3 regions of the Thalassospira sp. A3_1 genome follow, and region 2 is predicted to be linked to each of the others. Evidence: riboswitches for the same ligand, from Rfam matches in the RefSeq annotation. Region 2 holds a riboswitch; each other region holds the start of a gene.
The links. A riboswitch is a leader RNA that binds a small molecule or an ion and turns the genes downstream of it on or off. The one in region 2 is predicted to bind cobalamin.
Positions count from the first base shown of each region.

Region 1: linked by a shared signal. The riboswitch ahead of cobU (bifunctional adenosylcobinamide kinase/adenosylcobinamide-phosphate guanylyltransferase) and the one ahead of J7395_RS11800 (CbtB domain-containing protein) in region 2 are both predicted to bind cobalamin.
Region 3: linked by a shared signal. The riboswitch ahead of J7395_RS09315 (ABC transporter substrate-binding protein) and the one ahead of J7395_RS11800 (CbtB domain-containing protein) in region 2 are both predicted to bind cobalamin.

Region 1 covers NZ_JAGHQQ010000001.1:1,337,725-1,347,659, forward strand. Annotated here, with positions in the region: gene cobS (adenosylcobinamide-GDP ribazoletransferase) at 1-417, shown strand, start outside; gene J7395_RS06040 (histidine phosphatase family protein) at 488-1,099, shown strand; gene J7395_RS06045 (hypothetical protein) at 1,159-1,734, opposite strand; gene J7395_RS06050 (hypothetical protein) at 1,794-2,000, opposite strand; cobalamin riboswitch at 2,060-2,271, shown strand; gene cobU (bifunctional adenosylcobinamide kinase/adenosylcobinamide-phosphate guanylyltransferase) at 2,331-2,870, shown strand; gene cobW (cobalamin biosynthesis protein CobW) at 2,903-3,943, shown strand; gene cobN (cobaltochelatase subunit CobN) at 4,046-7,813, shown strand; gene J7395_RS06070 (hypothetical protein) at 8,013-8,699, shown strand; gene J7395_RS06075 (endo alpha-1,4 polygalactosaminidase) at 8,867-9,664, shown strand; gene cobO (cob(I)yrinic acid a,c-diamide adenosyltransferase) at 9,718-9,935, shown strand, end outside.
Region 2 covers NZ_JAGHQQ010000002.1:1,014,302-1,024,236, forward strand. Annotated here, with positions in the region: gene J7395_RS11765 (MAPEG family protein) at 1-301, opposite strand, end outside; gene J7395_RS11770 (SDR family NAD(P)-dependent oxidoreductase) at 418-1,182, opposite strand; gene J7395_RS11775 (helix-turn-helix transcriptional regulator) at 1,276-1,488, opposite strand; gene J7395_RS11780 (DUF2975 domain-containing protein) at 1,488-2,027, opposite strand; gene J7395_RS11785 (hypothetical protein) at 2,308-2,580, opposite strand; gene J7395_RS11790 (hypothetical protein) at 2,696-2,959, opposite strand; gene J7395_RS11795 (metalloregulator ArsR/SmtB family transcription factor) at 3,093-3,554, shown strand; cobalamin riboswitch at 3,647-3,863, shown strand; gene J7395_RS11800 (CbtB domain-containing protein) at 3,895-4,068, shown strand; gene J7395_RS11805 (CbtA family protein) at 4,072-4,770, shown strand; gene J7395_RS11810 (hypothetical protein) at 4,849-5,373, shown strand; gene J7395_RS11815 (DUF1636 domain-containing protein) at 5,374-5,745, opposite strand; gene J7395_RS11820 (heavy metal translocating P-type ATPase) at 5,945-8,368, shown strand; gene J7395_RS11825 (transporter substrate-binding domain-containing protein) at 8,768-9,604, shown strand; gene J7395_RS11830 (amino acid ABC transporter permease) at 9,631-9,935, shown strand, end outside.
Region 3 covers NZ_JAGHQQ010000002.1:498,459-508,393, forward strand. Annotated here, with positions in the region: gene J7395_RS09290 (glucan biosynthesis protein D) at 1-737, opposite strand, end outside; gene J7395_RS09295 (adenylate/guanylate cyclase domain-containing protein) at 924-2,285, shown strand; gene J7395_RS09300 (Atu4866 domain-containing protein) at 2,400-2,747, opposite strand; gene J7395_RS09305 (SDR family oxidoreductase) at 2,772-3,518, opposite strand; gene J7395_RS09310 (AraC family transcriptional regulator) at 3,687-4,604, shown strand; cobalamin riboswitch at 4,673-4,870, shown strand; gene J7395_RS09315 (ABC transporter substrate-binding protein) at 5,081-6,121, shown strand; gene J7395_RS09320 (iron ABC transporter permease) at 6,130-7,170, shown strand; gene J7395_RS09325 (ABC transporter ATP-binding protein) at 7,167-7,949, shown strand; gene purD (phosphoribosylamine--glycine ligase) at 7,973-9,256, opposite strand; gene xseA (exodeoxyribonuclease VII large subunit) at 9,370-9,935, shown strand, end outside.

The DNA.
Region 1 (9,935 bases), on a different contig from region 2:
GTTGCACTTGTTTTATGCCTTGCGATGCGTGTTGCTGTTCTGGCGGCTGCGGGTGAAAGCGGCAGCATGGCCGCCATTCTGATTGTGATGGCGACACTATCGCGTGCGGCGATGCCGATTGTGACCTATGTTTTTGATCCGGCGCGTGAAGACGGGCTTGGCAAGGGAGCCGGACGTCCCGACATCAGAATGGTCGCGGCAGGACTTGCCGTTGCCTTGATACTGGTGGTGATTGTTGCAGGGGCATTGACCGCATTCATGTGTTTGGTTGCCATGATGGTCGGGGCATCGATCGTCGGCTGGATCGCCCGGCATCAGATTGGTGGCCATACCGGTGATGTGCTGGGTATGACGCAAATCATTTCCGAGCTATTTGTCGGCATTGCATTTATCGCAGTGTTGCAGGTCACTTGGTGATAAGATCATAAAAATACCGCCGCGCAAATTGACCGGCATTTCATGGATTACATTTTTCCTTGGGGGAAGAATGCAGAAGGCAGTGACGACGCGGTGGTGGCTTGTTCGCCATGCGCCGGTGACAAATCCGGAACGGCTTGTTTATGGTCGAAGTGACATGCCGGTTAATCTGTCGGATGAAAAAGCGTTGCGGGCCTTGGCGCGTCAACTGCCTCGCGAGGCGATCTGGGTTACCAGTCATTTGTCGCGAACGCTTGATACCGCGTTAAAACTTCTGGAACTGATGGATGAAAACATCCTGCCGACCCGTGAGACCGGGTTTGCCGAGCAGCATTTCGGTACGTGGGAAAAGAAGCACTGGAATGACCTTCCGAAGGGGGAGACCACACGTTTCTGGACGGATTTTGCCAGACAGCACCCCCCGAATGGAGAAAGTTTCGGGGATGTTGTCGAACGCGTCGGCCCGTTGTTTGACCGGTTGACGCGCTATTGGGCAGGGAAAGATATTGTCGCGGTTATTCATGGGGGAACGGTACGCGCGGCTTTGGCAAGCGCCCTTGGTCTGCCACTTGAGGCGGCGTTGTCGTTTCATGTCGATACACTCGGTTTGACGCGGATCGAACATATTGCCGGTGTCGATCAGCCTGGCTGGCGGGTAACCGGTGTGAATTTGCGCTATTAGACGATCTGGCGATTTTGGATGAAAAGAACCCCGCGCGAAAATCAGGCAGGGTATCTGTTTCAGGCTGATTTTCGCTGTTCGGTTTCACGCGAACCAGAAAGGGCGTATTCCGACAAAAAGCGATCTACCATATCGGCAGTGACATCGTATCTGCCACAGATTGACGCGACATCTTCGAGATAGGCTTCGTAGTAGGGAATAGGGCGGCTGCGCGATTTGCCGCGAAGCTCGTTGATTTCAGTGAAATCGGACGTGAATTCCGGTGCCTCTATCACCTGAATAATCGTGTCGTCGATGATGGCCGCTGGTTTGCCCTTGTATTTCTTGCCACAGGCTGAAAGCATTTTGCTGGCGGTCGGGATGGATATCCCCGGCTGACCCAGAAGCTGTGACATTTGATCCTCGTCGAAATCGTCATTTTCGAACAGTTCCACGAGTTTGGTCAGGTCACGGACCAGAAGCGAAAGCGCATTTACGCGAATGCCACGCGCATGCGACCAGATAATGGTCGCGACAACACCACAGGTCGGACGGCTGGCATAAATGTTTCGAACATCACGACGCGCCAATGATATTTCACCATTCACGGCATGATGTTGCAGGAATTCGGGAAAGGATTGATCATTATAGTTCAATCTATCAAGCAACCCGCGCCACATGTCTTCGCGTGATACGGTTTGCCAGGTTGTTGATTTCAGGTTCCGAATTCGTTGAATTTGTTCATGAATTGCCATTTGATCAGCAAATTTCCAATTAACCCCAAGAGTTGACCCGAAACCTTTTGCGGTTCCAGCATCCGGACTTTGTTTGTTTTGTAATGTTCGGCGATCACGCTGGCGGCTTTTGGCAGCTCTGATTCCAACGTGATAAAATTATGTTCTCCTAAAGAATAACCGCTCACAAGCAGTCAATTCTTACAAATACTGACCTTATGGCTAGGTCGGAGTTTGGGCTTTGGTCATAGGGGCAAAGCTGCTAGGTTCGGCGCTGCCGTTTGGTGATGGGAAACCGGTGTGATGCCGGTGCTGCCCCCGCAACTGTAACGGGTTGGGTGATCCGGGTGATGTGATGTCACCAGCCACCGGTAATGTTGATGCGTAGCCAACATGCCGGGAAGGCGGATTGCTTTCATGCCCGCAGCCAGGAAACCAGCCATCGGTATCCCTGTTCGCAAGGATATGGGGTAACGCAATCGGGCCTCGGTGGGAGGTCAAAGCGAAGGAAAACGGGTATGACCCAGAATATGGCTGAAAACAGCCAGCTTGCCGGGATCCATCTGATCCTTGGCGGTGCCAGATCGGGCAAAAGCCGGTTTGCCGAAAACCGGATCAACCATGCAGGCGGCGGTATCTATATCGCGACCGGTCGTGCGTGGGACGACGAAATGGCAAACCGTATAGAACTTCACAAATCATCGCGCGGCGAGATGTGGCAAACGATCGAGGAACCGCTTGATCTTTGCACGGTCCTGTCTGCCTGCAATAGTGATGGCAGCAAACCGGTATTGGTCGATTGCCTGACGCTTTGGCTGACCAATCTGATGCTGGAAGATCGCGATATCGAGGCCGAATTTGACCGATTATGCGACATCCTTCCTGGGCTGGACATTCCGGTTCTTCTGGTGTCGAACGAGGTTGGCTTCGGGATTGTGCCGGAAAATACCATGGCGCGCAGCTTTCGGGATCACGCAGGACGATTGCATCAGCGAATTGCCGAACTTGCTGATCAGGTGACGCTTGTGGTTGCCGGCATTCCGATGGCAGTTAAATAGAACAGAATTTATGGATTTAAGGACAATTGAACATGGCACAGCTTGGAAAAATCCCGGCAACAGTGATCACCGGCTTTCTTGGTGCAGGAAAAACCACGATGATCCGCAATATGCTGGAAAATGCCGGGGGTAAGCGGATTGCACTGATCATCAACGAGTTTGGCGATCTGGGTGTTGACCGCGAGGTTATTAATGGATGTGGCATATCGGGTTGTGCCGAGGACGACGTTGTCGAACTGGCAAACGGGTGCATCTGCTGCACGGTGGCCGATGATTTCCTGCCAACCATCAAGGGGTTGATTGATCGTGATACACCGCCAGATCATATCGTGATCGAAACATCCGGGCTTGCATTGCCAAAACCGTTGGTCAAGGCGTTTAACTGGCCGGAAATCCGGTCGCGCGTCACGGTGGATGGCGTCGTTGCCGTTCTGGATGGAGCGGCGTTGCGTGACGGGCTGTTTGCCCATGATCATCACGCGGTTCAGGCACAGCGCGAAGCGGACGACAATCTGGATCACGAAAGCCCGCTTGAGGAGCTGTTTGAAGAACAGCTCCATTGTGCGGATATGGTGGTTCTGAACAAAACCGATCTGCTGAGCGAGGCCGAAATTGCCAAGGTCGAGGCAGATGTCCGGGCCGAGCTGAAACGTCCGTCCGTCAAGATTATCGCAACCGCGCATTCAAAGGTCGAAAATGCTGTGTTGCTGGGTCTTGGTGCGGCAGCCGAGGACGACCTTGATAGTCGCCCGTCTCATCATGACGATGGTCACGAACATGACCATGATGATTTTGAAAGCTTTGTCGTGTCGCTTGATAATGTTGAGGATGCCGCAGCGCTTGAGAAGCGTTTGATTGATGTTGTGCGTCAGTTTGATGTGCTGCGGATCAAGGGGTTCCTTGATATTCCCGGCAAACCGATGCGTCAGGTCGTTCAGGGTGTTGGTGAACGGTTCCAGCGTTATTTCGACCGTCCGTGGGCGGCAACCGAAAAGCGCCGGTCGGAACTGGTAGTGATTGGCCTGCATGGTCTGGATCGCAACGCTATCGAAGCGGCCATCAAGGCGTCTTGAAGCGGCGCGTTCATGTTTGAACACTGAGATCATCCGGCTGCGCCAGTGCAGGCCGGGTGATTTCAGGACCCTGATATCCGAGAAAAGAAACGGAAGTTCCCGATGCATCTACTTGCCGCCCAGCCGGGACTGGTCACCGATGGAAGCGAGGCCGTCGATCTGGGGCAAAGCCCGGGCGATGTTGTTATCCTGTCGGCTGCAGAGTCCGAGCTTGCCTGTCTGGCGGGTGCGCAGGCACGGCTGGATGCGGGGTTTGGCAAGGATGTCCCTTCCCTGCGATTGGCGAGCCTTTTGCAGCTGGGGCACAATATGTCGGTCGATCTTTATGTCGACGACGTTCTGGCAGAGGCCAAATTCATCATCGTGCGTATTCTGGGCGGGCGAGGATATTGGGAATACGGGATCGAACAACTGGTCGAACTGGCCCTTCGCAACGATGTGCCGCTGGTACTGTTGCCCGGTGACGATCAACCCGATGCAGAGCTTCTGTCCCTATCGACGGTTAAGGGCAGCACATATCAGCAAATCTGGCGTTACCTGATCGAAGGTGGGCCGGAAAATGCCGAACATTTACTTCGTCTTATATATGAAAAGTTAAACCCGTCTGTCAGCTGGAACTGGAAACCGGCGGCACCCTTGGTCAAGGCCGGGTTGTACTGGCCGGGAAAAACAACGGCAAATCTTGAAGAAATTGAACAAATTTGGAAACAAAATCATTCTGTTGTTCCGATAATCTTCTACCGTGCGTTAATTCAGGCCGGTAATCTGGACGTAATTGATGCACTGGTTGAAGAACTTCAGACTAATAAACTAAACCCGTTGCCAATTTTTGTTGCCAGCCTGAAAGATCCGGTTGCTGCTGCCTTGGTCGAAGAATGGCTGGGGGCAACCAAAGCAGACCTGATCCTCAATACCACCGGTTTTTCCCTTGCGGTGCCGGGTATCGAACGCCAGAGCGGACCGTTTGACGGTGTAGACGCACCGGTTTTTCAGGTTGTGCTGTCGGGCGGTGGTGAAGCGTCCTGGCGTGATGGTGTCAACGGGCTTGCCGCGCGCGATATTGCGATGAATGTAGCATTGCCGGAAGTAGATGGGCGTATCCTGTCGCGTGCAGTGTCATTCAAGGGATCGGCGGGCAAGGATGCCCTGACACAGATTGATCTGGTCAAATATATCCCGGTACGCGATCGTGTTGCCTTTGTTGCAGAACTGTCGGCCAATTGGGTCAAATTGCGCAAGACGGACGCTCCGATGCGCAAAGTCGCGATGATCATGGCCAATTACCCCAACAAGGATGCGCGGCTTGGCAATGGTGTGGGGCTTGATACACCGGCCGGGATGATTGAGACACTGCGTGCGATGAAGGATGCCGGGTACAGGATTGACGACCTGCCGGAAAATGGCGATGTGCTGATTGCCGCGGTTAAGGCCGGGCCGACCAATGATTACAAGTCGCTGGCTGATCGGATTGTTCGGGTGACGATCCCGGTTGCGGATTATCGCGCGGCATTTGCCGCCCTGCCAGCGCGCATTCGCCAGCAGGTGACAGATGCCTGGGGTGATCCGGAAAGCGATCCGTTTTATCTGCCGGATCGGGCGGCGATTGCCCTTTCGATCCTGCCGATGGGCAATGTTGTCGTCGGGTTGCAACCGGCACGTGGATACAATATCGATCCGCTTGAAAGCTATCACTCGCCCGATCTGGTGCCGCCCCATAACTATTTCGCGTTCTACATCTGGCTGCGTCATCATTTTGGGGCGCATGCGGTCATTCATTTCGGCAAACATGGCAATATGGAATGGTTGCCGGGCAAGTCGTTGGCGCTGTCGGAAGAATGCTTCCCCGAGGCCGTGTTTGGCCCGACGCCGCATTTCTATCCCTTTATCGTTAATGATCCGGGTGAAGGCACACAAGCCAAGCGCCGTGCGCAGGCCGTGATCCTTGATCATCTGACACCGCCTTTGACGCGGGCGGAAAGTTACGGGCCGCTCAAGGATCTGGAGGCGCTGGTCGATGAATATTACGACGCAGCCGCGGTCGACCCAAGGCGGCTGCTGATCCTGAAGCGCGATATTCTTGAACTTGCCATTCGCATCGGCCTTGACCGTGACTGCGGGATTGAGCCGGACGAGGATGAGGAAAGCGCACTTGCCAAACTTGATAACTATCTGTGCGAGTTGAAGGAACTTCAGATTCGCGATGGTTTGCACATCTTTGGCAAAGCGCCGGAAGGCGATCTTTTGACCGACCTTCTGGTCGCATTGGCAAGATTGCCAAGGGGCGCGAGCGAGGGGCCGAAGGCATCGCTTCATCGTGCCCTTGCTGCCGATATTCTTGGTGATCCCGGTTTTGATCCGCTTGATTGTGCCTTTGCCGAGTTTTGGCCGGGCCTGAAGCCCGAAATCCTTGCGCGATATGATGTTGGTCCGTGGCGCACCACGGGTGATACGGTGGAACGGATCGAGCTTTTGGCGCGCGATCTGGTGCGCGGTGTGATCGCGGCCGATAGTGCATGGCAGCGGACAATTGAGGTTCTTTCCGATATCGAAACATCTATTCGTCCAGCGGTCACAGCCTGTGGCGATGCCGAGATTGCCGGATTGCTGCGCGGTCTTGCGGGCAAGTTTGTCGAACCGGGGCCATCGGGTGCACCAACGCGCGGTCGACCGGACGTTTTGCCAACCGGGCGGAATTTCTATTCGGTTGATACGCGGACGGTTCCGACCCCGGCGGCATGGCAATTGGGCTGGAAATCAGCCGAACTGTTGTTGGAACGGCATGTTCAGGATCACGGTGAATGGCCCGCGGCCCTGGGTCTTTCGGTTTGGGGCACCAGCAATATGCGCACCGGGGGCGATGATATTGCCCAGGCGCTTGCCCTGATGGGGGTACGGCCAACCTGGGACAGTGCATCGCGCCGGGTCACCGGGTTCGAGATTATGCCCGCATCCCTGTTGGGGCGTCCGCGCGTTGATGTGACGTTGCGCATATCGGGTTTCTTCCGCGATGCATTCCCCGGCTTGATTGACCTGTTTGACAGCGCGGTGCGTGCGGTGGCCGAACAGGCGGACGAAGCGCCGGACATGAACCCGATTGCGGTTCGGGTTACGGCAGAAACCGCTAAGCTGTGTGAGGCTGGGGAAAGTCACGATCAGGCACGGAAACAGGCGGCATTTCGCGTGTTCGGCGCCAAACCTGGTGCCTATGGCGCGGGGTTGCAGGCGATGATCGACGAAGAACTTTGGGAAGACGAGACCGATCTGGCGGATGCCTATCTGGCGTGGGGCAGTTATGCCTATGGCAACGGGGCAGAAGGCGAAGCGGCGCGTGATCTGTTTGAAACGCGGCTGTCGCGGGTCGATGCGATTGTTCATAATCAGGACAACCGCGAACATGATTTGCTGGATTCCGATGACTATTATCAGTTCGAAGGCGGAATGACATCGGCGGTTCGACATCTGTCCGGCAGGCAGCCGACGGTCTATCACAGTGATCACTCCCGCCCGGAAAGCCCGAAAATCCGAACTTTGGAAGAAGAAATTGCCCGTGTTGTCCGGGCCCGCGTGGTTAATCCGAAATGGATCAAAGGCGTGATGCGCCATGGTTACAAGGGCGCATTTGAGATGGCGGCGACGGTGGATTACCTGTTTGCCTTTGCCGCGACGGCGCGGTGTGTCGCAGATCATCATTTTGATCTGGTTTATGATGCGTATCTTGGCGATACGGATGTGCGTGAATTCATCAGGGATCACAATCCCGATGCGTTTTGCGATATTCGCAATCGTCTTCGCGAGGCGATTGATCGTGGTCTTTGGCAGCCGCGCCGGAATTCCGTATCAGTCGATCTGATGGGGAACGGCACGGCATAACCGGGCCTTGGCCGTCATCGTGAATCACGAGAATTTTACCGTTGAAATGAATAGTCGGAACAAACCGGGGAGTTGAAACGTTTCGTTTTCGCACCATATCTCTTTTAACCAAGTGTTAATCAATTGGTTGAGGGACGGGGCACACCTATCGAGCCGATAACCGCAAAAGACGGATCGGCAACAGAGTTAGGAGGCCACTATGGAAAGAACGAAACACGTTCGTTTGCCTGACTATCTGCAGACCCCTCTGCCGGTTCATGCCGGACATGCAGACATTGTCGATTTCCTGCTTGCTGATGCCGACCTTCCTGACTGGTTACGCGCCGATTTGCACGGTCAGGGTCATGACCGCCCGGCCCGCGGTGCGATCCGTTCGGTTCTTGACCTGCGTGAACGGTTTAACGGTGTTCATGCACCGGTCAGTATCGAAGAATTTCGTGATGGCCTGGACGAACTGGCGCGCCATCTGCCGGGACCAGATCAAACAGCCATCGAAATCGATGCCAAGGTGCGGATTTACTGGCGTTATCTTCAAGGTGTCGAGCGTCAGATCTGGCGGGCAACCATTTCAAGGGCTCATGTGGCGTTAAATCATTTTCCCGTGGTTCGCGAATTGAAGTTACTGATTGCGGATGTTGTTACGACGCGCAACTGGCTTGAGCGTCGGCTTGAAGTGATCGAAAAAAGTTTCCAGAAACCGGTTCATGCCCCGAATGATGCTGTGCGCAAGGCATTGTTTCGCCTGCGTCAGATGTCACCGGGTGACCGTTTACAATTGTTCAACAAGGCACGGATGCGCCGCCCCGAATTGCGTAATACCGACATGCGCGAGCCTGATAAATGGGCCGATCTGGTGACCGGCGATCTTGGATTGTCATCAGGTTGAAGTCGTAACAGACATGTCAGTGAACCGAACCCGGTGGGGTTCCGGGGGACCGCACCCGTTACGGGTGCAAGAGCGCGGTTGGAAACGGCCGCGCTTTCTTTTTGGGTGGTTGTCGATAGTCTGTCAGACGGGCAAACTCGCAAGATTGATTTTCCGGGGGTATATGGATGCGCGCGTTTTTTGCCGTTGCCGGTCTGGTTTTGCAATTTGGTGCGGGGAGCGGCATTGCGGCGGCGCATGACTGGCCAAAGGTCCCGAACGGGCCGCTGCATTGGCAGTTGCAGGGCGACATTGATATCGGCGGCAATATTCGGGTAACCGATAGCGATCTGTTTGAAACGACGACCAATCAGGTTCAGGAATGGCGCGAAGCCGGTATTTTCCCGATCTGCTACATCAATGTTGGCGCGGTCGAGGACTGGAACGACGATTATGCCGAATTCCCCAAGGATGTGATTGGCAACCCCTATTGGGGTTGGGAAGGCGAAAACTGGCTTGATATCAGCCGGTTCGAGCAATTCGCCCATATCATGGAGGCACGGTTTGACCTGTGTCGGGAAAAGGGTTTTCTGGGTGTCGAGCCGGATAATATCGATGCTTACGAAGCGGATGGGTCGAACAAGAAAACCGGGTTTGAACTGACACGTTCCGATCAGCTTCGTTATGTCGGATGGCTGATTGAGCAGGCGCATGCCCGCGGGCTTGCCACCGGGCAGAAGAATGCCGGCGGACTGGTTCCGGAACTGGTCGGCCGGATGGATTTTGTCCTGCTTGAATCATCATTTCGGTTTGGCTTCATGGATGCGTTTTTACCTTATGCAAAGATGAAAAAGCCGGTTTTTGCGGTCGAATATATCGAAGAAGGGACCGATCCAGACCGGTTCTGCCCTGAAGCCCGAAAATACGGTTTCCAGGGTATCGTCGCGCATCTTGAACTGGATCAGAAACCCGAAAACTGTCCTTGATCAGGGGCGCGCTTCGCCGCATTGTTCCGACAGAAATACAAAGGGATGAAGCAATGACCGACAACAACACGCCTGATACCGACCTGAATGCTCGCCATGACGAAAAAATGAAGAAGATCAAGGCCGCGCGCGACAAGATGATGGCGCAGAAGATCGACAAAAAGGGCCTTATCATCGTTCATACAGGCAAGGGCAAAGGCAAGTCGTCATCGGCATTCGGCATGGCGATGCGGTGTGTCGGACATGACATGAAAGTCGGCGTTGTGCAGTT
Region 2 (9,935 bases):
AGAACCCGGTATGGGCAAGGCGTGCGATGGTAAAGACAACTGCACAGGTTACGGTGACAGTGTTTGAAATATCGATGGCGTGCGCGACCAGAACGATGATCGCAAACGGCACCAGATTTTCCAGATGGTTCTGGTGGGCACGAAGGCCGCGCGCGGCCAAGCCCTGCCGTTCGGGCAGGTTGTCGCGATTGCCCATCAGGCGTTTGCCGCCGACCTGCCTGCCATAGGACCAGTTGTAAACCCAAGGAAACGCAAGGCAGAAAAGAGCATTGAAGACGAGAAGGGCAAGTTCGATTGGCAAGGAAATACCTTTGAGTGATGGTGTTTCCCTGCCATACGCAGGAAGAAGGGAAAGCGATCACACTTTTGCGCAACGGAGTTTGCGCATTCAGCCAAAGGTGGTCGCACTCAAAGTGATTATTCTTCTGCAGCCTTGCGAAGGGCCGGGAGCCCGACACCAGCCGTTTCAAACCCGCCATCGGCGGCGATCACCTGACCGGTAACGTAGCTCGCCTTGTCGGAACATAAAAACGCAATCACTTCGGCGATTTCGAGTTCGCTGCCATACCGGCCAAGCGGCATGGCATCAAGATAGGCCGATATGATTTCTGGCGAATGCACGGCCATGGCAAGCTTGGTTTTGACCGGGCCGGGGCAGACGCAATTGGCCCGGACACCAAAATCACCAAGCTCGATCGCTTGCTGTTTCGTCATGTGAATGACGGCCGCCTTCGATGTGCCATAGGCCACCCGAAGGGTCGATGCCCGAAGTCCGGAAATCGAGCCGATATTGACAATCGCACCCTTGGTCTGCTTGAGTGCTGGGATCGCCGCCTGCGAAACAAGAAAGGTCCCGTCAAGGTTGGTTTCCATGATCCGGCGCCACGCGCTGAAATCGGTTTCATGGATCGGCAGGAAATCGGCAACCCCGGCATTGTTGACAACCGCATCGATCTGTCCGAACTCGATCAGGACGTCGTCGATCATCAGATCGACCTGCTCTGGGATCGATACGTCATATTCAAATGCCTTGGCATTTGCGATATCGCGACATGCGTTGCGAAGTTCCGCGCTGTCGCGATCAATCATCGCAACCTGCCAGCCCAGTTCAATAAAAAGATGCGTGGTGGCAAGTCCGATGCCACGTGCGGCACCTGTTACGAGGGCAACCTTGTTTTCCATTCACGTCTTCCCTGATAACAGCCGTTAAATTGGCTGCTTTGTTTCTTATGAAGGACGGCCCCGTTTTAACCGGGCCGCCATGATCACAAGAGCTTACAGGTCGTCGGCAACGAATTCCAGAAGATCACCGGGTTGGCAATCAAGTTCCCGGCAAATCGCGGCAAGTGTTTCAAACCGCACACCGCGCACCTTGCCTGATTTCAGGAGCGACAGGTTCTGTTCGCTCACCCCGATCCGGTTGGCAAGGTCCTTGGACTTCATCTTTCGCAGGGCAAGCATCACGTCAAGCCGGACAATGATCGCCATCAGACGAAGCTCCTGTTCTCGTCCTCGATCCGGGTGGCTTCTCCCAATACCCACGCAATCACCAAAAGCAACCCGCCCAGAAACAGGGTGCTGGCCTCGGCATCGCTGAGCCCGATAGACAGCATCCGTTCGCCTTCGGGGCGGGTAATAGTCGCCAGCACGGAGGTCAGTGCGCCTGAAAGCGGCTTGATCAGGGTTTGCGCCATAAGGGCCACGGAAAATGCTTTCAGGTGGGCAATCGGGGCAGGCTGGAAAATATGGTTTTCGGCAAAGGACAGGAACATCTTGCGCAACCGCCAAAGCCCATAGGCCATAACAAGTGTCGGCAGCATCATCGATGCCATCACGGCATATTTCTGCCAGCCGGAAAGGGCGCGCAATTCTTCAAGGCTGATGGTCATCTGGCTGGCGCTGGTATCGATCCAGCCATCCACGTGCCAGATCAGCGGCACGAGGCAGATTTCAAAGACAACAGCGATAAGGCATACCCAGCCAAGAATGCGGCTGACAATGCGGACATTTTTCAGGGTGTCGGACATGACGGGGCTCCATCCGGAAGCACTCGGGTGACGTTTAAATAACGAATCGAATTTATTAATTAAAATAAAACATGAATTTTTTATTGAAATGAGTCAATCCGGATTTTTGCCCGTAACCGGGATTTGGACGTTAGGCGGGCGACACCTGGCCAAAATCCAGACAAAAAAACAGCCGGGGCGGTTGAAACACCCGGCTGTAGAAGGATGGCGGGGAGGGGAGGAAAACCCGCCACGGAAGAGAGGGAGACGAAAAAGTCTGGCTGCTTCCAGCGCGGCGTCGTTAATGCCGTTCGGAAGAGATCATCGCATCCCACGCTTCCTGCAAACGTTGCTTTGCTTCACGGAAACGCTGCAGGGATTCTTGCGGGATATCGTCGCTATGATCCTTTATCTCGCTCCAGGCGGCATCCATGTCATCCCACGCCTGAACAACCTCACTTGGAAGTTTTTCAAGGCCGCTTTCGGATTCCCTGCAATGTGCTGCAAGACCGAACTCCCAATCCTTGAATTCCTGATGGAGCTTGGCGTGCTCCGGAATGGGGCGGGCTGTCATGGGAGCCTCCTTTTGCTTTTCCAGACAGTTTCAATCTGGCGTGTAATCGTGTCATCGATTTGCAATGAAAAGGCGATTTTGGGGCATTTTAACCACAAGGCATAAAATCCCGGGCTTACTTGCCCGTCATATCGTTCCACGCCTTTTCAAGCTTTGCGGTTGCCTTGTGGAACTGCTCTGCAGTGGTGTTGCTTGCCGCATCACCTTCGGCCTTAAGCTTTTCCCATGCCTCGTTCATCTCGTTATAGGGGCCGGTAATCTCTTTGGGCAGATTTCCGATCTGCATGTCGTTTTTCGCGCAGTAACCGGCCACATTCCGTTCCCAACTGTCACGGGACTGGCGCAGATTGAAAATGTCGAGTGCTGTTTGCTCTTGCATCGGTGCGTCTCCTTGCTCTGGTTGGCACTTTCGATGGTGTGTCATACCTGTAACGTTCCCTGCGGGGCGGAGTTCCATGCGCGCAAACATCAAGTCCCCTTGCCAAGTGCAGCTGGGCATGGAAAATAGGGGGATGTCACAAAGCAAAACGAAATCCCGCAAGGTCGAAATTGCCTCGGCGCGTCCCGTGATCGCCGGGGCTGAAAACGGCAACGATTGTCAGGAATGCGATACGGCCGCACGTCTTGGCCTTTCCACCGAACAGGGCGAGGCCGTAACGCGTGACGCATCACGTGCGACCGGTCATAACCTGTCGCTTCCTGATATTGAGGCAGCAGCAAAAATCTTTGCGCTTCTGGGGGATGCCGGGCGGCTGCAGCTTGTTCTGCGTTGCATGGAAAAACCGCAAACCGTTGGCGAACTGGCCGAGGCATCGGGCATGTCCCAATCCCTGACCAGCCATCACCTGCGTCAGTTGCGCGATCAGCGCATTCTGGCATCGGAACGAAACGGGCGTCATATCTTCTATCAGATTGATGACGAACATATTTCCCGTGTTGTTCGTGATGTCTTTGCCCATGTGACCCACGACTGAAATACGTCTTTTGCGTTGTCGTGAAATTGCCACATTCGACGAATGAACCCGCGTCGCGTCCGGTTTTCACATTGCGCTTGCGGGGAATTACCGTCATAAACGAACTGCTTGGTTTTTACCTGTCTGCTCGGGGCAGGTAAACGAAGAGGGAATTTGGAAGACCGTTTGTTTTGGGCGGTCAAAGCCAAAGCCGCCCCCGCGACTGTATGCGGAAAGTGCCCGCCATCACGCCACTTGCGAAAGCAGGGAAGGTCGGCGACGCATGATGACCCGCAAGCCAGGAGACCTGCCAGGCATGGACCCGAACCGACTGTCGGGTGTGACAGCATAGGAGAAGTTTATGACCACGCAGACCGCGGCATTTGCCGCTTCAAAAAAATCGGTTCTTCTGCCGATCATCGTTTGTGCCGTTTTTGGCCTCGCGATCATCTTTGTGACCGGCCATGTTCAGGCTGAATTGTTGCACGATGCGGCACATGATGTGCGCCATGCAACCGGCTTTCCGTGTCACTAAGCCATGATGTCACGCATTTTCACCAGCGCATTGTTCGCTGGTGCTGCAGCAGGTCTTATTGCGGCCCTGCTTCAGCTTTATTTTGTGCAACCGGTTCTGTTGCATGCGGAGCTTTATGAAACCGGCGAGCTGGTTCATTTCGGCGGTGCTGCGGTTAGTGCACATCAGGATGTCGGCGGCATTGATCTTGTCCGCGACGGGTTAAGCGTCCTGTTCACCATGCTGGTCTATACCGGGTATGCGCTTATTCTGGTTGCGGCCATGGCGCTGGCTGAAAGCCGCGGTCACGAGGTCGCTGGTCGTCAGGGTATTATCTGGGGCATTGCCGGGTTCTGTATCGTTCATTTTGCACCGGGCTTTACCCTTGCACCTGAAGTGCCCGGTGTTGCAGCCGCAGACGTTTACGCACGGCAGGTCTGGTGGTTTGCCACCGTCGGGACGGCGGCAATTGCCGTCTGGCTGATTGCATTTGGTCGCAATTGGGTTTCGTGGGGGATTGCTGCAGTTCTGCTGCTTGCCCCCCATGTCATTGGCGCGCCGGAGCCCGATGCCTTTACCGGGCCGGTACCGACTGAAATCGGGGCGCTTTTTGCTGCCCGTGCATTTGGTGTCGGTCTTGCTGCCTGGGTGCTGGTTGGCCTGTTTGCCGGATATTTCTGGCAACGCGAAGGACAACGGGCCGCACAGGCGCAGACCGCCTGATCGCGGTCAAAGTACGATCCTTTTCGGGCGTGCCACGGGCGCGCCCGATTTATTTTCAGGGTTTTCACGAGGAATAAAATGTCACGTTCACTTGCCCTTTTCGGGATTGGGCTGGTTTTCGGCGGGGGGATCGGTTTTCTGGTGGCGGCTGGTAACGGCATCACCCTTGACGGGCACGATCACGGTGATCCGATGGCGCATGGCGTTGCCGGACATGGTACCGCACACGGTGAAATGAAGATGGGGGCGGCACATGCCAGTCACGACGCCATTATTTCATTACCTGCGGGCACTGATGCACCACGTCTTGATGTCGCGATGATACCGGACCCGGTCAGTGGCTGGAACCTGCATCTAATGGTGCAGAATTTCCGGTTTGCCCCCGAACATGCCAGCAGCACGCATGTCCCGGGAGAAGGTCATGCCCATGTCTATGTTAACGGCACCAAGATTGCCCGCCTGTATGGCCCGTGGTTCCATATCACAGAGCTTCCGGCGGGCGATAACGAGGTCACGGTAACGCTGACGGCCAATGATCACAGCCAGCTTGCCGTCGGCGATAAGCCGCTGCGTCAGACAATGACTGTTTCGGTGGCACCTTAATCAAAGGGCCGGAATTCTGGCCTTAAGGCAAAAACGAAGACGCCCGCAGCCGCGTGCGTCTTCGATCCATCCATCCGGGGCGTTCAGATATTCCCGGCAGGTGGCAATGATATCGTCAATGTCGTGACGCGCCGATAATCCGGCAAAAAGATAACTTGCCCGCCCGGTTCCCTGAAGTGCAACCGATGTCGGGTCGCTGCATGATCCCATGCAGTCAACCTGTGTGACTTCAAACGTTTCGGGCAATTCCGCCTGATCAAGTGCCGTGCCTAACTGCCGCGCAAAACCATCCGCATCGACAAAATCCACCTTTGAGGCCGGATCAGCATCGGGTGCTGGCTGGCAGGTTTTGCAAATGACAATACGGGGCATCGGGCGGTTGGCCTTGGTTCTTAAATCGGGTGGTCACTATGGCCGCAGTGCTGGCGTAATTCATCAACTTTTTCGGGGCGTCGGGCATTGTGTGTGATAACATTCAAATCATGGTTTGAATGTTCTTGACTCCACAACATATGAATTGTTATTTGAATGTAACGCATGAATATAAATTTGAATGTTGGCGAGGTCCAGAATGTCCGTCATCGCAAAATGGGATCAGTTCCCGGCCATTGGAAATTGTGAAAGCTGCAAGTCATCGCTGATTGCGGCTCTGAACGACGCCGTACCGGGGCAAAGCTTTCTTGCTGCCGCCGATGGCCTGCACGCGCAATCCGAACTGAGTGGCAGGGAACAGGGCGCGGTTGACGATGTGCTGGCCCGCCATCGCGACGGCATTTCGCATCGTCATTGGGCTGTATCGGGCATGGATTGCGGGTCCTGTGTGGCGAAAATTGAAACCGCGCTTTCCAAACGTGATGGCGTGCAATGTGTTGATGTATCGATGATGCGCGAAATGGTGACGCTGGGTCTTCGCGACGACAGTGCCGAAACGCGTTCCGATATCAGCACCATGCTGACCAAACTGGGTTATCCGGCAAGTGAAAAGGTAATGCCGGGGGCAGCGAAATCATCCGAAGCCGCTTGCTGCGCTGGCGGTTCCTGTGGTTCTGGCAATCTGGCTGCGACGGATAATGCCGCGTCGCAAGATAGCGATGCCAAAGAACAGTCCCTGCTGCGCAAGCTGGCCCCCTGGCCGGAAGCCGGGGACGAAATTGCATGGGCAGCGGCCTGGCTTTTGTTGGGTGGGCTCGTTGGGTGGTTGATACCCGCAACAGACGCCTATGCAATGTCCATTGCCTCGATCATCGCAGCATTTCCGGTGATGAAAACGGCGTTCCGTCTGGCGGCAAGCGGCGCATTCTTTTCCATCGAACTGTTGATGAGTGTCGCGGTTCTTGGCGCGGTTACAATCGGTGAAAGTCTTGAAGCCGGTATGGTCGTCCTGCTGTTTGCCATCGGCGAAAGCCTTGAAGGTGTTGCTGCGGGGCGGGCACGCAGCGGGGTTAAATCGCTGATGAAACTGGCCCCGGAAACCGCAAGGCGGGTTTCGGCATCGGGTAATGTGTTTGAAACGGTCGCCCCGTCCGCGCTTGCACTGAATGATATTGTCGAAGTCCGTCCAGGCGAACGTATTCCGGCCGACGGTGTCCTGACCGACGGGGCCGCCGAAATTGACAACAGCCACCTGACCGGTGAATCCGTGCCCGTCCCGTCTGAACCGGGGGACGAGGTTTTTGCCGGTGCCATTGTCACCGATCGGCCCGTACGCCTGCGCGTAACCCGTGCGGCGGGGCAAACCATGCTGGATCGTGTGATCGATCTGGTTGAACAAAGCGAAAAGCACAAGGCACCGGTCGAGCGTTTCGTTACCAAATTTGCCCGTATCTATACGCCAATCATCATGGCGCTTGCCGCCCTGACGGTCGTCATTCCACCGGTTCTGTTCGGGCAGGGCTGGGAAGAATGGATCTATCGCGGGCTGGCCCTGCTTCTGATCGGCTGTCCCTGTGCCTTGGTGATCTCCACCCCGGCGGCGGTCACGTCGGCCCTGGCTCGTGCGGCCAGAATTGGTCTGCTGGTTAAAGGCGGTGCCGCGCTTGAAGCCATCGGGGCGGTTCGTACCATGGCGTTTGACAAAACCGGCACATTGACCGAAGGCAAGCCAAAGCTGACGGCAATGATGTCGGTGGGCGATATGGACGAGGACCGGCTGCTTGCGATTGCTGCCGCGCTTGAAACCGTGACCTCCCACCCGCTGGCAAAGGCGGTGGTTCATGCCGCGACGGAAAGGAAACTTGATCTGCCGGAAATCACCGATGCGCGCACCATTGCTGGTGCCGGGGTCGAAGCCCGGATTGATGGCACGCTTTATCGCGTCGGGGCGGCCAAACGCCTTGATATCGAACCGGCTGCAAAAGTTGCCGACTGGCTTGCCGCACAGGAAGACGCCGGCAGCACGGCCGTTGTCATCCTGCGTGATGGCGATGTCATTGGCGCACTTGCGCTGCGGGATACCGCGCGTGCGGATGCCCGGGATGCGCTTGCCAAACTGAACGCCTTGGGCATCAGCCCGGTGATGCTGACGGGTGATGCCGAACGCGTTGCCAAACGCATGGCGGGTGAACTTGGTATGGAGTACCGGGCGCAGCTTCTGCCTGAAGACAAGCTGAACGTGCTGGCTGATTTGCGCAATGATCCGGCGCGGAAGGGGCCGATTGCCATGGTTGGTGATGGCATCAACGACGCCCCGGCACTGAAATCGGCGGATGTCGGCATCGCAATTGGCGGGGGCACCGACATTGCCCTTGAGGCTGCCGACGCGGTGGCGGTTAAGGACCGGCTGTCGGATGTCGTTAATTTGGTAAAGCTGTCCCGCACCACGCGCCGCGTGATCCGCGAAAATATCGGGTTGGCACTGGGGCTTAAGGCTGTCTTTCTGGTCACCAGCATCACCGGTCTGACGGGACTTTGGCTGGCGGTGATGGCCGATACCGGTGCAACCGTTCTGGTGACGCTTAACAGCCTTCGTCTGCTGATCGCGCTGCGCAACCGCTGATCCCTCAGCCGCGCAAGCTACTCCAGAAAATTATCGAAAGTCGGCCGCTATTGCATCTCGTGATAGCGGCCGAATTCTTTTTTGCTACCTCGCGCGCGGCGACTCCCGATCTTCTCCGTGTTCGTGTTCGCCGTTTCGCGCAGAAATACTCGGAAAACGCCCTGCTCTGACGGGATGTGCAGGTCATCACTTCCATAAAAGTCCGCACATCAGATCGTCCGGGTGCCGAGGTCACTACATTTCGAAAGCCAAGGAAAACTGCGGGTTTCGCAAAAGCGAATTGACATGGCTAGATTTTGGTTTCAAGTTAAATCCGTAACAACGATATTGATTCCGGTATAACGGAATTAACCGGGACTCATCAAAAACGGTTGGCTCTTTTCATCAGCGGAGACAAACATGACCTTCTTAAAAACAATCTCAGTCGCGGCGCTTATGACCGCAACTGCCGGATCGGCCATTGCACAGGAAGCCAGCAAGCTTCAGCAGGTTCTTGATCGCGGTCACCTGATCTTGGGGACCGGCTCGACCAACCCGCCATGGCACTTCATTGACTCGGATAACAAGCTCAAGGGCTTTGACGTTGATATGGGCCGCCTTGTCGCCAAGGCCCTGTTTGGCGATCCCGATAAAATCGAATATGTCCAGCAGTCCGGCGATGCCCGCATCCCGAACCTTGTGACCGACAAGGTCGATCTTACCTGCCAGTTCATGACGGTGACCGCCGAACGCGCCCAGCAGATCGAATTCACGATCCCCTATTACCGTGAAGGCGTTGGTCTGTTGCAGATGGAAGGTGGCGACTACGCCGATTACGAGGCGCTCAAAGCTGCCGGATCGGACGTTACCGTTGCCGTTCTTCAGAACGTCTACGCCGAAGAAATGGTTCATGCTGCCCTGCCAGAGGCAGAAGTCGATCAGTATGACAGTGTGGATCTGATGTATCAGGCGCTTAATTCCGGGCGTGCGGATGCTGCCGCAACTGATCAGTCGGCATTGCGCTGGTTCATGGTCAAAAACCCGGGCCGTTACCATGACGCCGGATATGGCTGGAACCCGCAAAGCTATTCCTGTGGCGTGAAGCCGGGCGATCAGCGTTGGCTGAACTTTGTAAACACGGTTCTGCACGAAGGCATGACCGGTGTTGAATTCCCGTTCTATGCCGACAGCTTCAAAACCTGGTTCGGTACGGAACTGTCGGTACCGCAGATCGGCTTCCCCGTCGAATACAAATAACCTAGCAGCATCCGGGAAGAACCGTTTTGAACTACGATTTCAATTTCAGCGTCATCTGGCGCAATTGGGAACTGCTGGCGCAGGGCCTTGGCCTTGGCTTGTTCCTTGCCCTTGTTTCGATTGCGATTGGTTGCGGGATCGGACTTCTGGCGGCTTTCGGGATGCTGTCCCGTCACCGGGTTTTACGCTGGATCGCAGTGGCTTATGTCTCTGCGATCCGCAATACCCCGATCCTTGTCCTGATCCTGTTCTGTTACTTCGCATTGCCCCAGCTTGGCATTGCACTCGACAAGATACCGTCCTTCATTTTTACCCTGTCGATTTATGCCGG
Region 3 (9,935 bases), 520 kb from region 2:
GTCAGATAGAACCGATAGGCACCCGTGATGCTGGGACCATCGAGCAGGGCATAGACCGTGACCGGGGCGTTGGCCGATTTCGCGGGCTCGATATAAAACTCGCGGAAATCGGGAAATTCTTCGGGCTGGGACGTTGCCGTATTGACGACAATGCCGCGCGCCGACAGGCCATATTGGCCTTCATCGCCAATCGCACGGAAATAGGAGGCGCCAAGAAATGCCGCCCAGTCCTGGGTCTTCCAGTCATCACGTTCGACATTTTCATGCAGACGGAAACCGGCAAAGCCGCTGTTTTCCGAAAGCTTGCGCGCGATACTGTCTTCGGGCATGTCGAAATAGTCGGGCGTATAAACCACTTCGCGCGATTTGCCACCGTCAACCAGATGCATGTGAACCGGTTTGGCGAAATACATGCCCAGATGGAAGAAAGTCAGCGGGTAGGTGCCCGAACCATCGGCATAGGGCGAAAATTCGCGTTTATAATGCAGCTTGCCGTGGATGTCGTAATCGATCTTGCCGACAATTTCGGGATCGGGGGCGACAGGCGGTTCATAAGGCGATTTTGACATGGCTTCGGCGCGTTTGATCAGGGCGTCAAAGCTGAAGCTTTGCGGTTCGCCAAGATCAAGTTTTTCGTTGGCCGCCGATGCGCCATTGACCAGCGACATACCCGGCAGGATCAGCCCGGCAGCGGCCATGGATTTCAGAAATCGTCTGCGTTCCACAGAAGTCGTCATCAATCAGGTCCCGTTAATTTAAGATGTCCGGAACTATACCGGACAGTGTGGACGTAATCGGGATAAAACATGGCGAATTCAAGATCGTAATATCTGCATTTTTCGCATAGCGGTATGTTCGATGTCTGCCTAAATAAACTTGCAATCATTAAAATGGCGGGATCGCCATCGCAGAAAGGCATGTTCATGCAGCAAACTGTTATGGGAAAGCCCGAGCAGAAAGCCATTTTCCACGAGGCGGAACAGAAAGGCCTGCGACTGGCGATCAAGGGGCGTCTGGTCGCGCTGATCCTGATGGGGGTCTGGCTTGTGGCGTCGCGGTCGGGCGACCCGTTACGTGCCATTGAATATCTGATTGCGCTTGGTGTCTTTGCCGGGTTTGGCATTATCCATTACCGGATTATCGGATCATCCTATGATCGGAACTGGATCAAGTATCTGTTCATTGCGCTTGATATCGGCTTCCTGTCTCTTCTGATTGCGACGCAGCCGGTGTTTGATAATGTCGATCTGCCCCAGGCGGTGATTTTCCGCACACCGATCTTCCCGTTTTATTTCATCATTCTTGGTGTTGCCGCATTCAGCTTTTCACCGGGGCTTGTTTTATGGGCCGGTATTTGCGGTGCCGCCGGATGGCTTGGCGCGTTCCTTTATGCCATCCGCGATATGACGCAAACCTATGACTGGCAGGATATTGGTACATCGCCCGATACCCAGACCTTTGTGACCTATTTCTTCAGCCCCGATTTTATCGGTGCCTGGAGCCGCGTACAGGAAGCTCTGGCACTGGTTATTGTTGCTATTCTGATTGGTTTGGTCATGTGGCGGGCGCGCCATACGGTTCGCCGGCAGATCGAGGCAGAGCAGGAACGCAGCGCCATTTCCGATATTTTCGGACAATATGTGCCGCCCGCCGTGGCCGAGGTGCTGATTTCCAAACGCGGGACACTGTCCCCGATTGAGCGTGAGGCAACCATCCTGTTTGCGGACGTGGCCGATTTCACCAAGCTGACAGAAACTATCGGGCCAAAAGGAATTGTCGAAGTCCTGAATGCATATTTCGATGCGGTGTCACAGATCATCACCCGTCATCATGGCGTGATTACGCAGTTTCAGGGTGATGCCGTTCTGGCGACATTCAATGTCCCGGTCGAGGATGACGACCATGCCGGATGTGCCATCCGGGCCGCACGCGAGATCAATGATCTTGTTCATCAGCGCGATTTTGCCGGTATTCGCATTCAAACCCGGATTGGTATCTGTACTGGAACGGTGATTGCTGGAAGTGTCGGTGGTGGTGGGCGGCAAAGCTACACCGTGCATGGTGATACGGTGAACCTTGCCGCAAGGCTCGAAGTCATGAACAAGGAACTCGGGACCGATGTTCTGATTTCGGGGACAACGACGAAGTATCTTGCTACGGATAATTTTCGCAAAATCGGGCAAATGGATGTGCGCGGGCTTTCCGAACCGATTGATCTGTTCACCTTTGCAGCCGCTGGCGAATTGAATGTCCCGACCGGTAATGTGCCCGCGACAGCGAGCTGATCATCGTTAAAGATTTCACCCATGAAAAAGGAACGGCATCCATTCATCGGATACCGTTCCTTGCGGGGTCTGCATCGGGTTAACCGGTGCAGTGGGGCTCTGAAATCAGAATATCTATTGCAGCGGCTGGCGATACATCACCATTCCGGCGTGATACAGAACACCATCTTCGAAATAGCCATCTGCGGTGAAGCCGGTATCATCCCAGTAATCGATGTGATTGCCTGAAATTTCGTAACGTCCCTGATAGGCGGACTGACGATTGCCGCGCGCCTCGTCATAACGCCCATTGGCCAGCAATTCCTGACGGATGTTACCGTCTGCCGTGACCCACATGCCGACATAGGGATGCGGATCGTTCGACGCGGTACCGGACATGACGGTATCCTCCTGTGCGGTGGCTGTGCTGGAAAACAGCATCAGAAGACTGGTGATGGAAGACGCAAACATATGACGTGCCATGCGGGCCTCCTTGGGCGGTACGGATCAATATGCCGATGCCGTCGGGCGTACGATGATCTCGTTGATATCGACGCTGTCGGGCTGGGCGATTGCATAAAGGACAGACCATGCAATCGAAATCGGACTAAGGGCGGTTTTGCGCAATTCACCGAGGAACCCCTTGGCGCTGTCATCGGTGATATCGTTGCCAAGTTCGGTTTCGGTAACACCCGGCGAAACCATGGTAACGCGGATATCCCGGCTTTCCTGACGCAGACCGTCTGAAATGGCCCATACGGCATATTTGGTGGCGCAATAAACCGCGGCGGTCGGCGATACCAGATGCGCCCCGATCGATGCGGTGTTGATGATATGACCACCGCCCTGTTCCTTGAACAATGGCAGGGTGGCGGCAATACCGTTTAGAACGCCACGGATATTGACATCGATCATCTTGTTCCACTCGTCGATTTTCAGTTCGGCAAGTGGCGACAGGGGCATGACGCCGGCATTGTTAAACATCACATCAACGCGGCCATAGGTGTTTTTGGCGAAATAGACCAGTGCTTCGACATCGTCGGCATCGGTGACATCAACCGCGCGGCATGTGGCGGTGCCGCCTTCGGCTTCGATCTCGGCGACGATGGAATGGAGTTTGGCCGTGCGGCGGGCGGCCAGAACGACCTTTGCACCATTTTCAGCCAGAAGTTTTGCCGTGGCTTCGCCAATCCCGCTGCTGGCACCGGTGATAACGACGACCTTGTTTTCAACATTGCTGGACATAAGCGACATGACATCCTCCGTGTTTGGTTGATGGCGCTCAATGTGAGTGCAAACAGCAATTTGATGAATACACAGAACTCTTGATCAATTGCCTGATCCTCCGAACGGTACGAAAACCGCTTTTCAGTACAGTCCGGATCGGTATAGTTCATATTAGAGAAACAAAGGAGTTTGGTGATGTCTGTATTCGAAGAGATGTCTGAACTGATTGACAAATACTGCGAAGGAGAAGGCGTTGCCCAGACGCCGGTGAGTGCGATGCACCTGTATCGTGCAACCGGGCCATCGATGAAAGTCCCGACAATCTATAAGCCATGCCTTTGTATTATCGCGTCAGGTGCCAAAGAGGTCACTCTGGGCGAGGCGGTTTTCAGTTACGCGCCCGGAAAGTATCTGGTGGCGTCGGTTGACCTGCCCATTGTCGGCTGTGTGACAAATGCCAGTGCAGCACTTCCCTATCGCAGTTTGTCGATTGAACTTGACGGCCAGATGCTAAGTGACCTTGTAACCCAGATCGATCTTCAGATCGGATCCGCATCCGAAAGCGATTGTGGGCTTCATGTCGATGATGCCAGCGATACCTTGCTGGATGCCGTGATGCGCCTGTTGAGCCTGTGCGATCAGAAAGACGATATTTCGGTGATGGCGCCGATGCTTCTGCGCGAAGTGCATTATCGCCTGCTGCGTGGCCTTCAGGGGGCACGGATTGCACAAATCGGAATGGGCGGCAGCAACATGCAGCGCATTTCCAAGATCATCCGTCTGATGAAGGACGACTTTGCAGCACCACTGCGGGTCGATGATCTTGCGGCACAGGCAAATATGAGCCCGTCTTCCTTCCATCATCATTTCAAGCAGGTAACATCCATGAGCCCGCTTCAGTATCAGAAACGCCTTCGCCTGACGATGGCGCGCCAGATGATGCTGACGGAAATGAAGGATGCGGCGACTGCGGCCTATGAAGTCGGATATGAAAGCGCATCACAGTTCAGTCGCGAATATGCCCGCATGTTTGGCGCACCGCCCATGCGTGATGTATCGGCCATCCTTGGACGACTGGGCGGGGATGGTACGGCGGCAGCGAACGCCTATTAGGAAACCAGATCCTGACCCTTGATGATTGCGACCGGTTTGCAATTCTCTTGACGGGTCTGTGTGACTATGTGACATCAATTGATGTCAGTATCCGACAAGGATAAAGGGAATTCGAAGCCGTCTGCTAGGACGGTTAACCGAAGCTGCCCCCGCAACTGTAGGCGGTGAGTGTTTTTCTTCTGAAAGCCACTGGGATATTTCCCGGGAAGGCAGGAAAGCACAGCGACCCGCGAGCCAGGAGACCTGCTGACATGACGACGACGGACCGGGCGGGGTGCCCCGGAGGATGTCGGTACATGTCACCGTCTCACGCAGGTTGCAATGCGTTCTGCCTGCTTTCGGGTTCTGACATTTCCCGCCATTTTTCAGCACCTTTGCAAGTCTCTTGACCATAGTAACTTTGTTGTTATGTTATAACATAACATTTATTGGTTTGATATGCCCGATCGGGAATGAAATTCCGGATCGGTATATCCATGAAAGGACGCAAAGTGATCGAACTTAACAAACGGGTTCTTGCAGTCGGGGTGTTTGCTGCAGGACTGGCTTCTTTCGCGCAATACGCATCTGCGACGGAATATCCGCTTACACTGGAAAATTGTGGTCGGACTCTGACCTTTGATCAGGCCCCGAACCGTGTCGTATCGCTGGGCCAAAGCAGCACCGAACTGCTTTATCTTCTGGGGCTGGCCGACAGGGTGGTTGGAACGGCCGTATGGCTTGGCCCGGTGCAGGAACAGTTTCGCGACGTCAACGCCACCATTCCGCGTCTGGCAGACAACGATCCCAGCTTTGAAAGTGTGGTCGGCCAGAAACCCGATATGGTCACAACCCAGTTCCAATGGCATATCGGCCCGAATGGCAAGGTCGGAACGATTGACCAGTTCGCCGAACTTTCAATCCCGGTCTATACCGCACCAGCCGATTGTATGGGCAAGGACAACACTACGGGCGGCGACGGAACCCGAATCGATGCCTTTTCCATGGATCAGATCTATCAGGGGATAGATGACCTTTCGAAAATCTTCGATGTCGAGGAACGTGGCGCCGAACTGATTGCCGATTTCAAAGCCCGCGAAAAAGCCGCACGTGAAAAAGTCGCCGCCGTCAACGGCAAGGGCATTTCGGCCCTGTTCTGGTTCTCCAGTGCTGAAATCGATGTTGATCCGTTTGTCGCCGGTCAGAAAGGTGCGCCGGCCTATGTCATGTCGATCCTTGGTGTCGACAATGTCATCGACAGTGACGATGAATGGCCCACAGTCGGGTGGGAAACCATCGCACGAACCAATCCCGATATCATTGCGATTGGCAAAATGGATCGTCGCCGTTTTCCGGCCGATGACTGGGAACTGAAAATGCAGTTCCTGAAAGCCGATCCGGTAACCAGCCAGATGAGTGCCGTCAAAAGCGGAAATATTGTCGTCATGGATGCCCAGTCGATGAACCCGACCATGCGGACAATCGAGGGCATTGAAACGCTGGCCAAGGCAATCGAGGCGTTCGAGGCGACCCAGTGATCGGGCCAATGATCGGGAATATCATTTCCAGCCCCGTTTTCTTGAAACGCATCAGCGTGGCATTTGCCGCGCTGATGTTGCTGGCTGCGGTCCTGGCGGTTGCCGCATCGGTGGGCGAAACAGCGATCCCGGTGGGCACGGTGATCAATACGATTGCCAATCATTTGTGGGATGCCGGGTATCCGGTGGATGCGATTGATGCCGGTATTATATGGAACTACCGACTTAGCCGCGCAATCGTCGCCGCAAGCTGCGGGGCGGCACTTGCTTTTTCCGGGGCGGTCCTGCAGGCGCTTTTGCGTAACAGTCTTGCCGATCCTTACTTGCTGGGCATTTCAGCCGGTGCCTCGACCGGTGCGGTCAGCATCGTGATCCTAGGTCTTGGGGCCGGGATGCTTTCACTGTCACTTGGGGCATTTATCGGCGCAGTGGCGGCATTCGCCTTTGTGACCCTTCTGGCATTACAGGCCGGGCGCGGTACGGGGGCGATCATTCTGGCCGGGATTGCCGGATCGCAGATGTTCAATGCCCTGACATCCTTTATCGTCACCAAATCGGCCAGTGCCGAGCAGGCGCGCGGCATCATGTTCTGGCTTCTGGGCAATCTTAGCGGCGTGCGCTGGCCCGATGTGTGGCTGGCTTTACCCGTGGCTCTTGTCGGGCTTGTCGTGTGTCTTTGGCATGCACGCGCACTTGATGCCTTTACGTTTGGTCGTGAATCCGCCGCATCGCTTGGTGTTCCGGTCAGGCGGGTTTATGCGATCCTGATTGCCGCGGCCGCGATGATGACGGCGGTAATGGTCAGTATCGTTGGTTCCATCGGCTTTGTCGGGCTCGTGATCCCGCATGCGGCGCGCTTTTTTGTCGGAACGCGCCATGGGCTGCTATTACCGCTATCGGCATTGATTGGCGCACTGTTTCTGGTCTGTGCCGATGTCATCTCACGCGTGATCGTTCCGGGGCAGGTTTTGCCAATCGGGGTGATTACCGCCCTTGTCGGGGCCCCGGCCTTTGCCCTGATCCTGTGTCACGGAAGGATTTTGCGATGAGTTTGGAACTGTGCGATGTCGTCTGGTCTGCCGGTTTTCGCAAGATCATCAAAAATGTCTCGCTCCGTGTTGAACCGGGCGAGTTTCTGGGCCTGATCGGGCCGAACGGATCGGGCAAAACAAGTTTGATGTCGGTTTTGGCCGGTATTCGTCCACCTGATCAGGGGCGCGCGATGTTGGCAGGGCAGGACATGAAAAAGCATGGCCGTCGCAAACTGGCCCGGCAGATCGGCTTTGTCGAACAGCAGGCCGATACCACGGACCGCCTGACCGCGCGCGAGGCAGTCGCACTGGGGCGCACACCATATCTCAGCATGCTGTCACCCTGGTCTGAACGGGATGATGCGATTGTTAACCGCGCCCTTGGTGATGTCGACATGACCCATCTGGCCGACCGGTTCTGGCATACACTTTCGGGCGGCGAGAAGCAGCGGGTTCATATTGCGCGCGCGCTGGCGCAGGAACCGAAATTCCTTCTGCTGGACGAGCCGACAAACCATCTGGATATCCGCCATCAGCTTGGATTACTGGAACTGGTGCGCGAATTGCCGGTTACCGTGGTCGCAGCCCTGCACGATCTGAACCATGCCGCGATGTATTGCGATCGGATTGCCATGATGCGTGATGGGGAACTGGTGGGGATTGGCAGTCCTGCCGACATTCTGACATCGGAAAATCTGCGCGATGTGTTCGGTGTCGAGGCAACCATCGAGCATGGCCCGAATGGTGAATGTGCGGTGCGCTATCACGCAGGCATGAAAAAAGACCGGGCTGCATGACCCGGTCTTTTTAATTCAAAGGCTTACTTCTGTTCGCGGGCAATCGCGCGCCAGCCGATATCACGGCGGCAGAAACCGCCCGGCCAGTTAATGGCGTCAACGGCTTCATAGGCGCGTTTCTGCGCCTCGGTCACCGACGTGCCACGTGCGGTAACGCCAAGAACACGACCACCTGTCGCGGTCAGTTTGTCACCATCCATTCTCGTTCCCGCATGCAGGACCTTGACCTTGTCCATCGCATCCGCATCGGCGACGTTTCTGATCTCGGTGCCTTTTTCGTAGCTGCCCGGATACCCCCTGGCGGCCATGACAACGACCATGGCGGTTTCATCATGCCATTCGGGTTTGACGGTATCGAGTTTGCCGGTGGCCGCCCCATCAAGGATATCCAGTACATCCGATTTCAGGCGGGTCATCAGAACCTGGCATTCCGGATCGCCAAAACGGATGTTGTATTCGATCAGTTTCGGATTGCCCGCATCGTCAATCATCAGACCGGCAAACAGGACGCCCTTGAACGGATGGCCTTCGGCGGCCATGCCCTTGACGGTCGGAACAATGATCTGTTCCATGACCTTGCCTTCAACAGATTTGGTAAAGACCGGGGCCGGGGAATAGGCACCCATACCGCCGGTATTCGGGCCGGTATCGCCTTCGCCAACGGCCTTGTGATCCTGTGCTGCAATCAGCGGGATGACGTTTTCGCCATCGCAGACGGCAAAAAAGGATGCTTCTTCGCCAGTCATGAATTCCTCGATCACCAGCTCCGCACCGGCATCGCCGAACTTGCCACCAACCATGCATTCGTCAATGGCAGCAAAGGCTTCGTCAACTGTCTGGCAAATCGTCACACCCTTGCCCGCGGCAAGGCCATCGGTTTTGACAACGATCGGCGCACCGTGCTTTTCAACAAAGGCCCGCGCATCGTCAGGCGTGGTGAAACGGCCATAGGCCGCAGATGGCACGCCAAACTTTGCGACCATGTCCTTCATGAAACCTTTGGAGCCTTCAAGCTGTGCGGCAGCCTTGGAACAGCCAAACGATTTGATGCCAACCGCATCCAGCGCGTCTACAAGGCCCGCGACCAGCGGGGCCTCGGGGCCGACAACTACCAGATCGACCGCATTGTCGGTGGCAAATTTCACAAGGCCGTCAATGTCGCTATCGGAAATGGCAACACATTGCGCGGAATCGGCAATCCCGGCATTGCCCGGCGCGCACCAAAGTTTGGTCAGCCGCGGGCTCTTGGCAATTGCCCAGCACAATGCATGTTCACGTCCGCCACCGCCAACGACCAGAACCTTCATGATTTTAACCTCGATTACGTGTCCGACTGCTTGATGGTCCAGACGGGATGAACTAGGCTTGCACCCCATCCCGCTTGAAAATTTATGCGGGCTTTTAGCATAAAGTGCCCTTGATGACGCAAGATTTGTTCGACCCGTTCGCTCCCATGCCCGAAGAACCCGCGAAACCGGGAAATCTGCCGGAATTTTCGGTCTCTGATCTTTCCAACGCGCTTAAACGCACGGTCGAGGATGCGTTTTCGTTTGTGCGTGTGCGCGGCGAAATTTCCGGCTTCAAGCGCGCAAGCAGCGGTCACATGTATCTGGCCCTCAAAGACGATCAGGCCGTGCTGGATGGTGTTTGCTGGCGCGGGCAGGCATCCAAGCTTGGCCTTGCACCCGAAGACGGCATGGAAGTCATTGTGACCGGGCGACTGACGACATTCCCGGGCCGGTCGAAATACCAGATTGTCATCGAAACGATGGAAGTCGCGGGCGAAGGCGCGCTTCTGAAGCTTCTGGAAGAACGCAAAAAGAAACTTGCCGCCGAAGGACTGTTTGATGCGGATCGCAAAAAGCCGATCCCGTTCCTACCTGATGTCATCGGGATTGTAACATCCCCAACCGGGGCGGTTATCCGCGATATCATGCATCGGCTGCGTGAAAGGTTTCCGCGCCGTGTTTTGTTATGGCCCGTGGT